3 regions of the Mycobacterium liflandii genome follow, and region 1 is predicted to be linked to each of the others. Evidence: predicted binding sites of a transcription regulator. Region 1 holds the regulator's gene; each other region holds the start of a gene.

What was found. Region 1 encodes LexA, which represses DNA repair genes until DNA is damaged. Its sites were predicted from a motif close to CGAACANNTGTTCG; they were not measured.
Region 2: a site for LexA is predicted at 1,592-1,605, ahead of CKW46_RS08690 (error-prone DNA polymerase). Genes of this name have one in related genera too.
Region 3: a site for LexA is predicted at 1,764-1,777, ahead of ruvC (crossover junction endodeoxyribonuclease RuvC). Genes of this name have one in related genera too.

The regions. Positions count from the first base shown of each region.
Region 1 is NZ_CP023138.1:2,852,566-2,856,693, reverse strand. Features, by position in the region: gene CKW46_RS12865 (PhzF family phenazine biosynthesis protein) at 1-158, shown strand, start outside; gene CKW46_RS12860 (peroxynitrite isomerase) at 168-653, opposite strand; gene nrdR (transcriptional regulator NrdR) at 682-1,146, opposite strand; gene CKW46_RS12850 (hypothetical protein) at 1,309-1,650, opposite strand; gene lexA (transcriptional repressor LexA) at 2,159-2,881, shown strand; gene CKW46_RS12840 (LGFP repeat-containing protein) at 2,922-4,128, opposite strand, start outside.
Region 2 is NZ_CP023138.1:1,893,530-1,897,657, forward strand. Features, by position in the region: gene otsB (trehalose-phosphatase) at 1-36, opposite strand, end outside; partial or broken gene CKW46_RS08685 (wax ester/triacylglycerol synthase domain-containing protein) at 88-1,418, opposite strand; gene CKW46_RS08690 (error-prone DNA polymerase) at 1,619-4,128, shown strand, end outside.
Region 3 is NZ_CP023138.1:3,770,805-3,774,932, reverse strand. Features, by position in the region: gene CKW46_RS16920 (DUF350 domain-containing protein) at 1-2, opposite strand, end outside; gene CKW46_RS16915 (DUF4247 domain-containing protein) at 36-467, opposite strand; gene CKW46_RS16910 (DUF2617 family protein) at 464-976, opposite strand; gene CKW46_RS16905 (DUF4178 domain-containing protein) at 986-1,594, opposite strand; gene ruvC (crossover junction endodeoxyribonuclease RuvC) at 1,809-2,363, shown strand; gene ruvA (Holliday junction branch migration protein RuvA) at 2,360-2,953, shown strand; gene ruvB (Holliday junction branch migration DNA helicase RuvB) at 2,957-3,994, shown strand; gene CKW46_RS16885 (PE family protein) at 4,020-4,128, opposite strand, start outside.

The DNA.
Region 1 (4,128 bases):
CAACCGGTTCCGCCGCAATGCGGCTTACCGACTACCTCAGCCGCGACCTCACCATCACCCAGGGCAAGGGATCAATAATCAACACGACCTGGAGTGCCGAAGGCTGGGTCGCGGTTGCCGGACGAGTCGTCAGCGACGGCGTGACGCACGTCGACTGACCGGGCGGATCAGGACTTTCGGCGCAACCGAGCGCCCAGATGGTGTTGCAGCGGCAGTCCGACCGCTCCCATGCGCAGCCGGTAGGACAGCTCGTCTCCGACCATCCGGAAAGATCGGCTCAGCGCAGTCACCTCTTTTGCCGTGGGGGTCATGCCGATGGCCGTGGTGACCATTTCCATCTCGATCACCCCGCCGCTTGCCGAATAGGTGCCCACCTCGATTTCGGTGATGCCACTCGGATGAGCCAGGACCAGCTCGACCTGGCCTGGTTTCGGCACGCGCAGATATCCGGTCTCCGCATGCAACGGCGTCCCGTCGGCAACGGCCCTGGTCTTCTGTGCGTAAACCAGGAACGGCTTGCCTACATGAGAGAACACAACCTCTTCGAGATATTCGAACGGCTCGATCGTCGGATACTCGCCGGCACCTTGTCCCGCCCAGGTGCCCAGCAGCGGGGCCAGCGCATCAAGATCCGGGTGCAAGTCGGCAGACATGGGGCCAGCCTAACGAGGCGGCAATGGCTCAGCTCGAAGTAGGAACCTGGCGGTGTGCGCGCAACGCCTCGATTTCGCGCTCGAAATCCTCGGCCGAGGAGAACGAGCGATACACCGATGCAAATCGCAGGTAAGCCACCTCGTCGAGTTCACGCAGCGGCCCAAGGATGGCCAGGCCGACTTCGTGACTGGGGATTTCCGGCGAGCCAGCGGCGCGAACCGAGTCCTCCACCTGCTGGGCAAGCAGGTTCAGCGCGTCGTCGTCAACTTGGCGCCCCTGGCACGCCCGGCGCACCCCGCTGATGACTTTCTCCCGACTGAATGGTTCTGAGACACCGCTGCGCTTGACCACGGCAAGGACCGCGGTCTCGACAGTGGTGAATCGTCGCCCGCATTCCGGACATGACCGGCGACGCCGAATGGCCTGGCCCTCATCGGTTTCCCGCGAATCGATCACCCTGGAATCGGGATGCCGGCAGAACGGACAATGCATGGCCGCTCCTTCGGCGTCCTGACAACGCGGTACCTCGGACCTTTCCGAGAGTACCTGCGCGCTCCCCCGCACTGCCAACGCCGTCGCAATCCACCTCCGCTCGACGCCGCGGTAGCCGAGGAGCGTTGATGTGGAGCGGTTTTCGCTGTTCATCGGAGTGCGCTAGCCAACCGGCGCAATCAGCGTCTGCCCGGAAGCCGGCATCGACGAGCCCAACGCGTTCAATTCCCGGATGCGCTCGACGACCTGTCGAACCGGCGCGTCCGGAGCGACTCGAGCCGCCACGTCCTGCAGCGACTCCCCCGCGTCCACCCGGACCACCGCGAGCCGGTCCGGCACGCCCGATGAGATGGGTGACACATTGGCGGAGCCGCCATTGGCCATCTCGCTGAAGTGGGCGACCAACCCCAGCCAGAGCGTGATGATCGCGGCGAGCAGCGCCAGGCCCACCGTCGTCGCAACCGAAGCGGGACGCCGGCGATGGGCCGTGGCCGACAGCGCCACACCGGTGCCCCGGTAGCTCAGCGGGGCAACAGCCGGACGCGATGGGCGGACCCGCCGCGACGTGGCCAGCCTGCCCCGGCCGGTGACAGGCTCGTGGATGGCCCCCCGACCGGCCCTCGAATGAACCTGCGCGCCTCACGGGTGCCCAACCGGACGGGCACGGCGGGCGAGACGGGCTGGACTGCCTGCATGAGTGTCATGTTCGTTCCTCCGGCTGACGGTTTATCGCTCAAGTGTTCGATACTGTAGTCGCTCATGTGTTCGATTTACCGAACATTTGATCGAGGCGTGTCGCTCGAGCAAAACGCTAGACCAAGCCACCGACAAGACCTGCCGGTCGCAACCAACTCCCATGTGCTGCGAATACCCGGCCTCGCGCCGAGTTACACCTTTGTGATTCGCCAGTTCGCGCCGCCGCGGCGGGCACCTGAGGCATGCCACTAACCCCGCGACACACTGGTCGAACACATGTTTGATTCTTGGGCGCCGTACGGCTACATTCAGTCCCATGAGCGACAGCAGCGACACCACGGTCGACGGGGCGAGTGACGGAGCCAGTGGAGCGGACAATCGCGCGCAATTAGTAGACACGGCGTTGACGGAGCGGCAGCGCACCATTTTGAACGTCATCCGGACGTCGGTGAACGATCGCGGATACCCACCGAGCATCCGGGAGATCGGCGATGCCGTCGGCTTGACGTCGACCTCGTCGGTCGCGCACCAACTACGCACCCTGGAGCGCAAGGGCTATCTGCGCCGCGACCCCAATCGCCCCCGCGCCGTCGACGTGCGTGGCGCTGACGACACGGTGACCGCCGCCCCGGTCACCGATGTCGCGGGTTCGGACGCGCTGCCGGAAGCCACGTTTGTCCCGGTCCTGGGACGCATCGCGGCCGGCGGACCGATCCTGGCCGAGGAAGCCGTCGAAGATGTGTTCCCGCTACCGCGTGAGCTGGTTGGCCAGGGAACACTGTTTCTGCTCAAGGTTGTCGGGGAGTCCATGGTCGAAGCCGCGATCTGTGACGGCGACTGGGTGGTGGTGCGACAGCAGAACGTCGCAGACAACGGCGATATCGTTGCGGCGATGATCGACGGCGAGGCGACGGTCAAGACGTTCAAGCGCGCGGGAGGCCAGATATGGCTGATGCCGCACAACCCCGCCTTTGATCCGATCCCCGGCAATGACGCGACCGTGCTCGGCAAGGTGGTCACGGTTATCCGCAAGATATAGCGGCACCCGGGGTGCCAACCACCACGGGCAGTGCGGCCCTCTAGTCGGCCTTGATGAAACCGTTGGCTTGCGCGGCCGCTTCGGTGGCGAACCAGATCTCGGCAAGGGTGTCGTAGTACAGCGCACTGCTCGGCGTGTAGTACAGGCCGAAGCGGGCGCTGGCCTTGATGGGATATCCCTCCGGCGCCTGGTACGGGTCGTGGTCGAGCGGCATGTGGATCGTCGGTCGCGCCCCCGCGCTTGGCCCAGCTGCGGCGGCCGCTGGGGCATGGGCTTGCCGAGCATGCACGGTGACCTCGTCCTCGGAGTCATCCTCCGCCGTTTCGGCCGCGGCGTGCCGTCCGGCCCTGGGTGGACGAGGCGATCCGGCCGCTTCCGGGAGCACGCGGATCTCGGTCGTGGCGTCTGCGGTACCACCGCCGGGCATGAAGCTTTTCGGGAAATCGTCCTCGTGGACCGCGGTTTCCGGAACCGCTGCCTCCGGTGCCGCGGTCTCCGGAACGACTGGTTCCGGAACATACCGGTGCGGTAGCCCGAAGGCCTCGGTGACCGCGGTTTCCGGCACGGCGGTCTCCTGCCGCACCGCTTCGGCCAAGTCGGCGATGGAGATCACGGGGGTGGGTGTGGTGTCCACCGCGTCGGGGTCTTCGTCATCGGCCCCGAAGTCCTCGTGTTCGAAGTTTTCGTGCTCGAAGTCCTCATCTTCGAAGTCTTCATGTTCGAAGTCCTCGTGTACGAACTCGTCCCGCTCGAAATCTTCGTGGAACGAGGGCGGCATCTCCTCGCCGTAGGCAGGGCCACCACCACCACGCGGCCAGCTGACCCGGGCCCCGGTGCCGGAGTCAGACGCCGCATGCGCCAGATCGTGATCATCAGGCGGGAAGTGTTCGGAACCGAAGTCCAACTCGTCATGGGGCCACTGGCCACCGATGGCGTCGTAGCCGGATTCCGCATCTTGCTCGGCCGGCTCATAGCCGTGGGTCTCCTGGCCGGCGCGACGCCGGCGCAGGCCAACAGCCATCACCACGAGGAATACCACCAGCAGCAGCACCGGGATGGCGGCCGCCAGCCACCACCAATGCCAGGTGAACTTCTTGCTGTGCGGGGGCGCCGCCGACGTGCTGGGCTGATTCTGGCCGGACACCTGAAGGCCCGAGAGCAGCGGCGCCAGGTTCGCCGGGTCGGTGCTGAAACTATTGGTCGCCCGGTTCCACGAAATCGTGCCGCCGGTGAACTTCTGCGACACC
Region 2 (4,128 bases), 960 kb from region 1:
GGCATCATGGCGGCGCGGGTCGATGGTGACCGACATAATCCCACCTTCTCATGGTGGGCAATGCCGTCTCTTACGGGTCGCTTCGGGTCAGCGTCGCACCCGGGCCGGCGACACCAACGTCCGCCCCGCCACCCCGCCGGGCCGGCTACGGTGCCTGCGCTTGCGGCGATCTTTGCCGAACAGCAGAACGGAGTCCTGGCTGAGTGCCACCAGCTGCGCCATCCCCCGTTCGATACCGGCGGCAAGCTGTCGCAGGTCGGTCGCGGCCTGGTAGTCGGCGGTGATACCGAATACCAGCTCGTCGTCGTAGCAGAGCACGGCAACTCCGGTGCTCAGCTGCAGAGCAGTCGGCGGGATCGGCAGCACCTGCTCCATCGGTTGTCCCATCAGCTGGAGCCGGTGGCGCGGCGCTGGTGCATCGGTTGCCAGCGTCACGACACTTCGCTGGGGAGACGTACCAAGGTCTGAATAGCTTTGGTGCACAATGCAAGAGGCGTGTAATCGGCAAGACTGGCGGATTTTGTGCGGACCGCGGCCGGGGCCGGGTTCAGCTGGCTGTGCACGGTGCGCAGTCGGGTGATCGGGTCGTTCTGGTCGACCGGCAGGTAAGGCAGCAGGGCCGAGATCTGGTTGGCGGGTTTCTCCAGCGTGCGCAGTGAGTCGGCGCGGGGCTGTTCACCGCGGTGCAGCAGCATCGTCCGAAAGCCCTCGCTGATGGCTGCCAGCGCAACATCGTTGGCGGTTACCCCGAACTTGCGGCACACCCGGTCCACGTCGGCGAGCGCAAAGCGAACCGCGGTGTAGTGGCGCATGGTGATCGGCGAATCGGCCGACGACAACCACATCGTGGGCCAGCTGACGGCACGCGCGGCCGCCTTGACGATGTTTGTGGCCAGGGAGTCCGGCCAGCTGCGCGCGCCCGCATCTGAATCCGGAACCGGTTTAACGGCAACATGATTTGCGCCGGTGTGGTCGGCGTCGTCGCAGAGTCTGGTCAGGATCTGGACCGCCGAAATACCGTCAGCCATGCTGTGGTGGAGCTTGAGCAGGATCGCCCACCGATTGTGCTCGAGGCCCTCGATTACCCAGCATTCCCAGAGCGGACGGTCCAAGTCGAGGGGGCGTTCCAGGGCGTGTGCGATGGCCCGAAACAGTTCCGCTTCGTCGCCCGGCCCGGGCAGCGCCGCCCGTTGGATGTGCGCGTCAAAATCGAATTCGGGTTGGTCGATCCACTGCGTCCGCAGCACCTGCGCGTGCCGGGGGATTCACCTAAGCCGCTGTGCCAGAGTCGTTTTGAGAAGTTCGAAGTCGGGAACGGCGCCGTTGATCACGGCGACTGCGCCGATTGCCAGGTTTGCGTCCCAGTCCGGTTCTTGGGCCCTGCGCAGGCCAGCGTCCAGTGTCGTCAATTGTGCTATCACAAGTCCTCACCCGTCAGTTTGTGAATCAGTACCAGTATCTGTCCCGATGCGTTGGGCGCGATAGGCCTGCCAGGTTAAGAACGTGTTTTTCAGTTAAAGATGTGTTTAACAGCGGTGATATGTCTCACTTTTATGCTGAGCGATCGCTCGCTCCGACCCCCCTCGGCATTCGAACATATTTTCGATAAGCTGTGGGTGTGGGCTGGGGCAATGGCCCGCCGAGTTGGGCGGAAATGGAGCGGGTGCTGGATGGCAAGCCGCGTCATGCCGGCGTGCCGGATGCGGCCGGCCCCACGGCCGAGGCCGGGTGGGACGGTCCGTTGTCGCGCAAGCGCGAGACGTATGCGCCCAAGCCGGACGCCAACCGGGTCGACTCGTCCATCGCATACGCCGAGTTGCATGCGCATTCTGCGTACAGCTTTCTCGATGGCGCCAGCACGCCGGAAGAGTTGGTCGAGGAAGCTGCCCGCCTGGATCTGCGCGCCCTGGCGCTGACCGATCACAACGGCCTGTACGGGGCGGTGCGGTTCGCCGAAGCGGCCAGCGGGCTCGGCGTGCGCACCGTGTTCGGTGCCGAGCTGTCGCTGGGGCCGGAGGCCCGCACCGAGCAGCCGGATCCGCCCGGACCGCATCTACTGGTGCTGGCCCGAGGTCCGGAAGGCTATCGGCGGCTGTCACGGCAACTGGCCGCGGCGCATCTGGCCGGCGGTGAGAAGGGCAAGCCACGCTACGACTTCGACTCGCTGACCGAGGCCGCGGGCGGGCACTGGCACATCCTGACCGGATGCCGGAAAGGTCATGTGCGCCAAGCCCTTCGTCAAGGTGGGCCGGATGCGGCGGAGCGGGCGCTGGCCGATCTGGTGGACCGGTTCACGGCCGGCCGGGTCAGCGTCGAGCTAACCCACCACGGTCACCCGCTCGACGACGAGAACAACGCGATGCTGGCCGGGCTGGCGCCCCGCTTTGGTGTTGGCGTCGTTGCCACGACCGGGGCGCATTTCGCCCATCCGGCGCGCAGCCGGCTGGCCATGGCGATGGGGGCCATCCGGGCCCGCCAGTCCCTGGACTCCGCGGCCGGGTGGCTGGCGCCGCTGGGCGGGTCGCTTCTGCGCTCCGGCGCGGAAATGGCCCGGCTGTTCGCGCAGCGGCCCGACGTGGTGACCGCCGCCGCCGAACTCGGTGAGCAGTGCGCGTTCGGGCTGGCGCTCATCGCGCCGCGGCTGCCGCCGTTCGATGTGCCCGACGGGCACACCGAGGACAGTTGGTTGCGGTCGTTGGTCATGTCGGGTGCCCGCGAGCGCTACGGTTCGACCGAGCGGTCGCCGCGGGCCAGGAAAGCTTACGCCCAGATCGAGCATGAGCTGAAAGTCATTGCACAACTGAACTTCCCGGGCTATTTCCTGGTAGTACACGACATCACCCAGTTTTGCCGACGTAACGACATTCTGTGCCAGGGCAGGGGATCGGCGGCCAACTCCGCGGTCTGTTATGCCCTCGGTGTCACCGCTGTGGATCCGATAGCCAACGAGCTCCTGTTCGAACGCTTCTTGTCACCCGAGCGCGACGGACCGCCCGACATCGATATCGACATCGAGTCGGATCAGCGGGAAAAGGTCATTCAGTACGTCTACAACAAATATGGCCGGGACTATGCCGCTCAAGTCGCCAACGTCATCACCTACCGGGGGCGCAGCGCGGTGCGCGATATGGCTCGCGCGCTGGGCTTCTCGCAGGGCCAGCAGGATGCCTGGAGTAAACAGATCGGCCACTGGAACGCGACGCCCGACGATGTCGAGGGCATTCCCGAGCAGGTGATCGATCTGGCAGCCCAGATTCGGAATCTGCCACGGCATATGGATATTCATTCCGGTGGCATGGTGATCTGCGACCGCCCGATCGCCGACGTGTGCCCGGTGGAATGGGCGCGCATGACCGATCGCAGTGTTTTGCAGTGGGATAAAGACGACTGCGCGGCAATCGGGTTGGTGAAGTTCGACCTGCTCGGGCTGGGCATGCTCTCGGCTCTGCATTACGCGAGAGACCTGGTGGCCGAGCACAAAGGCATCGAAGTGGATCTGGGCCGGCTGGACCTTTCCGAACCGGCGGTGTACGAGATGCTGGCCCGTGCCGATTCCGTCGGTGTGTTCCAGGTGGAGTCACGGGCTCAGATGGCCACGTTGCCCAGACTCAAGCCCCGAGTGTTCTATGACCTGGTGGTAGAGGTCGCGCTGATCCGGCCCGGGCCCATTCAGGGCGGGTCGGTACACCCCTACATCCGGCGGCGCAACGGTATCGACCCGGTCGTCTACGAGCACCCGTCCATGGAATCGGCGTTGCGTAAGACGCTGGGAGTGCCGCTTTTCCAAGAACAGCTGATGCAGTTGGCCGTCGATTGCGCGGGCTTCTCCGCCGCCGAGGCCGACCAGCTGCGGCGTGCCATCGGATCCAAGCGCTCGACCGAGCGCATGCGCCGACTGCGCGGCCGGTTCTACGACGGTATGCGCGCGCTGCATGGCGCCCCGGACGAGGTGATCGATCGGATCTACGAAAAGCTGGAGGCGTTCGCGAATTTCGGTTTCCCCGAAAGCCACGCACTGTCCTTCGCGTCGCTGGTGTTCTATTCGTCGTGGTTCAAGTTGCACCACCCCGCGGCGTTCTGCGCCGCGTTACTGCGGGCTCAGCCGATGGGCTTCTATTCACCACAGTC
Region 3 (4,128 bases), 920 kb from region 1:
ATGGCTGTCTCCTTTGCGTGTGCGCCAAGTGGGTCTTACTTGCTGCCGCCCGGGCCGCCGGGGTTGCCGCCCGAACCACCCGACGGAGATCCGGGATAGAACCCGGGGCCGAGAAAGATGTACGAGCCGTGGTTGTATCCGGCGCTGAGGTTTTCGACTTTGATGATGCACGGATGGGTGCCAGCGGGACCGACGCTGACAATGTTGTGCCGGTAGCGCAGGTACTCGGTTTCGCCATAAGACGCACGCGCGGCCGGTGACTTGTATTTGGACAGTGTGTTGGCCACCTGCTTGGGCGATCCTTCGCAGAGGTAGCGCGTTGCGTTGACGTCACGTGATTCTTGCTGATAGTGCGAGGCGATATAGGAGCCGATGTTGCGGTTCAACAGGGATACTCCGAAAACCATGGCCACCAAGGCGGCGACGGCCAGCGCGCTGGCGATGACGAACAACCGGTTGCGGCTCACGGATGCCACCAACTCGTAGTGTGCACGACGGTCCCGCCGGATCCGCCGGGGTGCAGCGGGTACAGATGCCAGGTATGCCAGCGCCAGCCCCTGCCCTCGGGTTCGGCGCTCAGTGCGGTCAACGCGGCCTCGTCGCCGGGAAACACGCCGCCCAGCCAACCGTTGTCGCGGCTGCAACGCTGTCGCAGGTCGTGCGCAAGGCTGCGGAAGCTCGATTCATCGTGCGTCTCGATGCGCGATTGGAGGCGATAGCCGGGCGCTTCGGTGCGCTCGGGAAGGCTTTCACCGTGGCCGCCAACCGCGCAGGAGACCTGTTCGGAAAAGTCGCCGTCGCGGTGCGCCACGGTGATGACGTGTGATGCGCCCAGCACACCGAGCAGCAACGTACCCCCATCGGGGTGGTCCATCCGGCAGGTGGCCAGCGGCGGCGGCGCGGGCGCGTTGAGCGCAAGCCCAAGGCGCGCCCCGGAAACGTCGGCCGGAACCACGGCGAGCTGATGAAGCGGCACCGATAATCCCTAGCCGGCGGCCGGGGGCGCGGGGTAGACGGTCAGCTCGCCGGTCAGCACGGTCTTACCCGTGGAGATCTCCCACGGCATGTCCGGCGCCCAGCGCTCGAAACCCAGCAGCGCGGACTCGTCGGCACTGACGTAGTCGACATAGTCCATGTCCCCGCCGGCCGGCAGCCCTGTCGTTCCCTCGGTGGTGTAGCCGGCACGTCCCCGCTCCTCTTCCCGGAACGTGACGCCGTCGACCACGTGAACGCCGCTGGGCTGCAACGCAAGATCGGTGCGCTTGGTCCACATCGCGAGCTCCAGCCGCCCCTCATCCTCTTCGACACTGAACCAGATCGGCTCGTCGCCGCCTTCGAGCAGATGCTCCCACCACACGAAGGGGCCCTCGCGGAACGTCACCGATCCGCGCACCACATAGTCGACGCCGCCGTAACTGACGATCGCACCCGGGCCCAGTTGCCGTGGGCCGAACTGCGGCATCGCGTTGAAGGCGAGCGGATCTTGGCGCTGGCCGGGTCTGGCTGGTGTCTTGAGCCGCCGCAGCGCCACCGTGAGAACGATGATGGAGGCGATGAATAGCATCACGGCCAGCAGAACCAGCAGAGTTCCCACGCATACCCTCCAGTACCGCGCTGCCGCGCAGTGGTTTGCCAATCACGGCGCATCGATGGTGCTCAAACGTAACAGCTTCGCCGGGGCCGGGTGCAGCCAAACCGCATTGATTGGGTGAGCAACTCGCGCGTGTCCTGCCGGCCGGTGTGGCGGCCAGCCGCTAGGCTATCGAACAATTGTTCGGACCCGGCAGGGCTGAAGGTGGGAGCATGCAGTGCGGGTGATGGGTGTCGACCCCGGGTTGACGCGGTGTGGGCTGTCTCTGATCGAGAGCGGCCAGGGTCGGCAGCTCACTGCGCTGGACGTCGACGTGGTGCGCACGCCGTCAGATGCCCCGTTGTCGAGTCGGCTGCTGGCCATCAACGAGGCCGTTGAACACTGGCTGGAGACGCATCGTCCGGATGTGGTTGCGATCGAGCGGGTGTTCTCCCAGCAAAATGTGAAGACCGTGATGGGCACCGCGCAGGCCGGCGGCGTGGTCGCACTGGCGGCGGCCAAGCGTGGTGTGGAGGTGCACTTTCATACCCCGAGCGAGGTGAAGGCGGCGGTCACCGGCAACGGTACCGCCGACAAGGCACAGGTCACCGCGATGGTCACCAGAATTCTTGCGCTGCAGACCAAACCGACGCCGGCCGACGCCGCCGACGCACTGGCGTTGGCAATCTGTCATTGTTGGAGGGCGCCTATGATCGCCCAGATGGCCAAAGCACATGCGCTGGCCGAACAACAACGGCGCAGCTATACTGCCAAACTCAAGGCCGCCCGATGATCTCGTCGCTGCGCGGTGAGGTACTCGAGGTGGCACTCGATCACGTGGTCATCGAGGCCGCCGGTGTCGGCTATCGGGTGAACGCGACGCCGTCGACTCTGGCGACGCTGCGGCAGGGGACCGATGCCCGCCTGATCACCGCGATGATCGTGCGCGAGGATTCGATGACCCTGTACGGCTTCGTTGACGGGGAGACCCGCGATCTGTTCCTGACACTGCTGTCGGTGTCTGGAGTGGGGCCCCGGTTGGCGATGGCGACGCTGTCGGTGCACGACGCCAACGGGCTTCGGCAGGCGTTGGCCGACGGCGATGTCACCGCGCTGACCCGGGTACCCGGAATTGGCAAACGCGGCGCCGAGCGAATGGTGGTGGAGCTGCGCGACAAAGTCGGTCCAGCGGGTTCGGCCGCCACCGCGCCCGCGGTAAACGGTCACACCGTGCGCGCTCCGGTGGTCGAAGCCCTGGTCGGCCTCGGGTTCGCCGCCAAGCAGGCCGAGGAAGCCACCGACAAGGTGTTGGCCGGCGACGGCGAGGCGACGACATCGAGCGCGCTGCGTGCCGCCCTGTCGTTGTTGGGGAAGGCCCGATAGTCGATGAGCACCGATCCCGATGAGCGCGAGGTCTCACCGGCGCTGACCGTTGGCGATGGCGATGTCGACGTCAGCCTGCGGCCGCGCTCATTGCGTGAGTTCATCGGCCAGCCACGGGTGCGCGAACAACTTCAGCTGGTGATTCAGGGCGCCAAGAATCGCGGCGGCACACCGGATCACATTCTGTTGTCCGGTCCGCCCGGGCTCGGGAAGACCTCGCTGGCGATGATCATCGCCGCCGAGCTTGGTTCCTCCCTGCGGATGACATCGGGTCCCGCGCTCGAGCGGGCCGGCGATCTGGCCGCGATGTTGTCCAACCTGGTCGAGCATGACGTGCTGTTCATCGACGAGATTCACCGCATCGCCCGGCCCGCCGAGGAGATGCTCTATCTGGCCATGGAGGATTTCCGGGTCGACGTGGTGGTCGGCAAAGGGCCGGGGGCGACATCGATTCCGCTGGACGTCGCGCCGTTCACCCTGGTCGGGGCCACCACCCGATCCGGCGCGTTGACGGGGCCGCTGCGTGACCGGTTCGGTTTCACCGCACACATGGATTTTTATGACCCCGCTGAGCTGGAGCGAGTGCTGGTCCGTTCCGCCGGAATTCTGGGCATCCAACTCGGTGCGGACGCGGGGGCCGAGATCGCCCGCCGGTCACGCGGGACTCCGCGGATCGCCAACCGGCTGTTGCGCCGCGTCCGTGACTTTGCCGAGGTTCGTGCCGACGGGGTGATCACCCGTGATGTCGCCAAGGCGGCGCTGGCGGTTTACGACGTCGACGAGCTGGGCCTGGATCGGCTGGACCGTGCCGTGCTTTCCGCCCTGACCCGCAGTTTCAGTGGCGGTCCGGTAGGTGTGTCGACGCTGGCGGTGGCGGTAGGGGAGGAGGCCAGCACCGTGGAGGAGGTGTGTGAGCCGTTCCTGGTCCGTGCCGGCATGGTCGCGCGCACTCCACGCGGCCGGGTGGCCACCGCACTGGCCTGGACTCACCTGGGCATGACGCCACCGGCGGGAGCGAATCAGCCGGGGCTGTTCGAGTAGCGAGTGGGCCGGGCGGCGGTGCTGGCTAGGGAGAGCCGTTCGTCCCATCGGTGCCGATCAGCGTGCCGCCGCTGCCGCCGGTGCCGCCGGTTCCCCCATTGACGCCGTTGCCTCCGTTGCCCCCGTAGCCCACG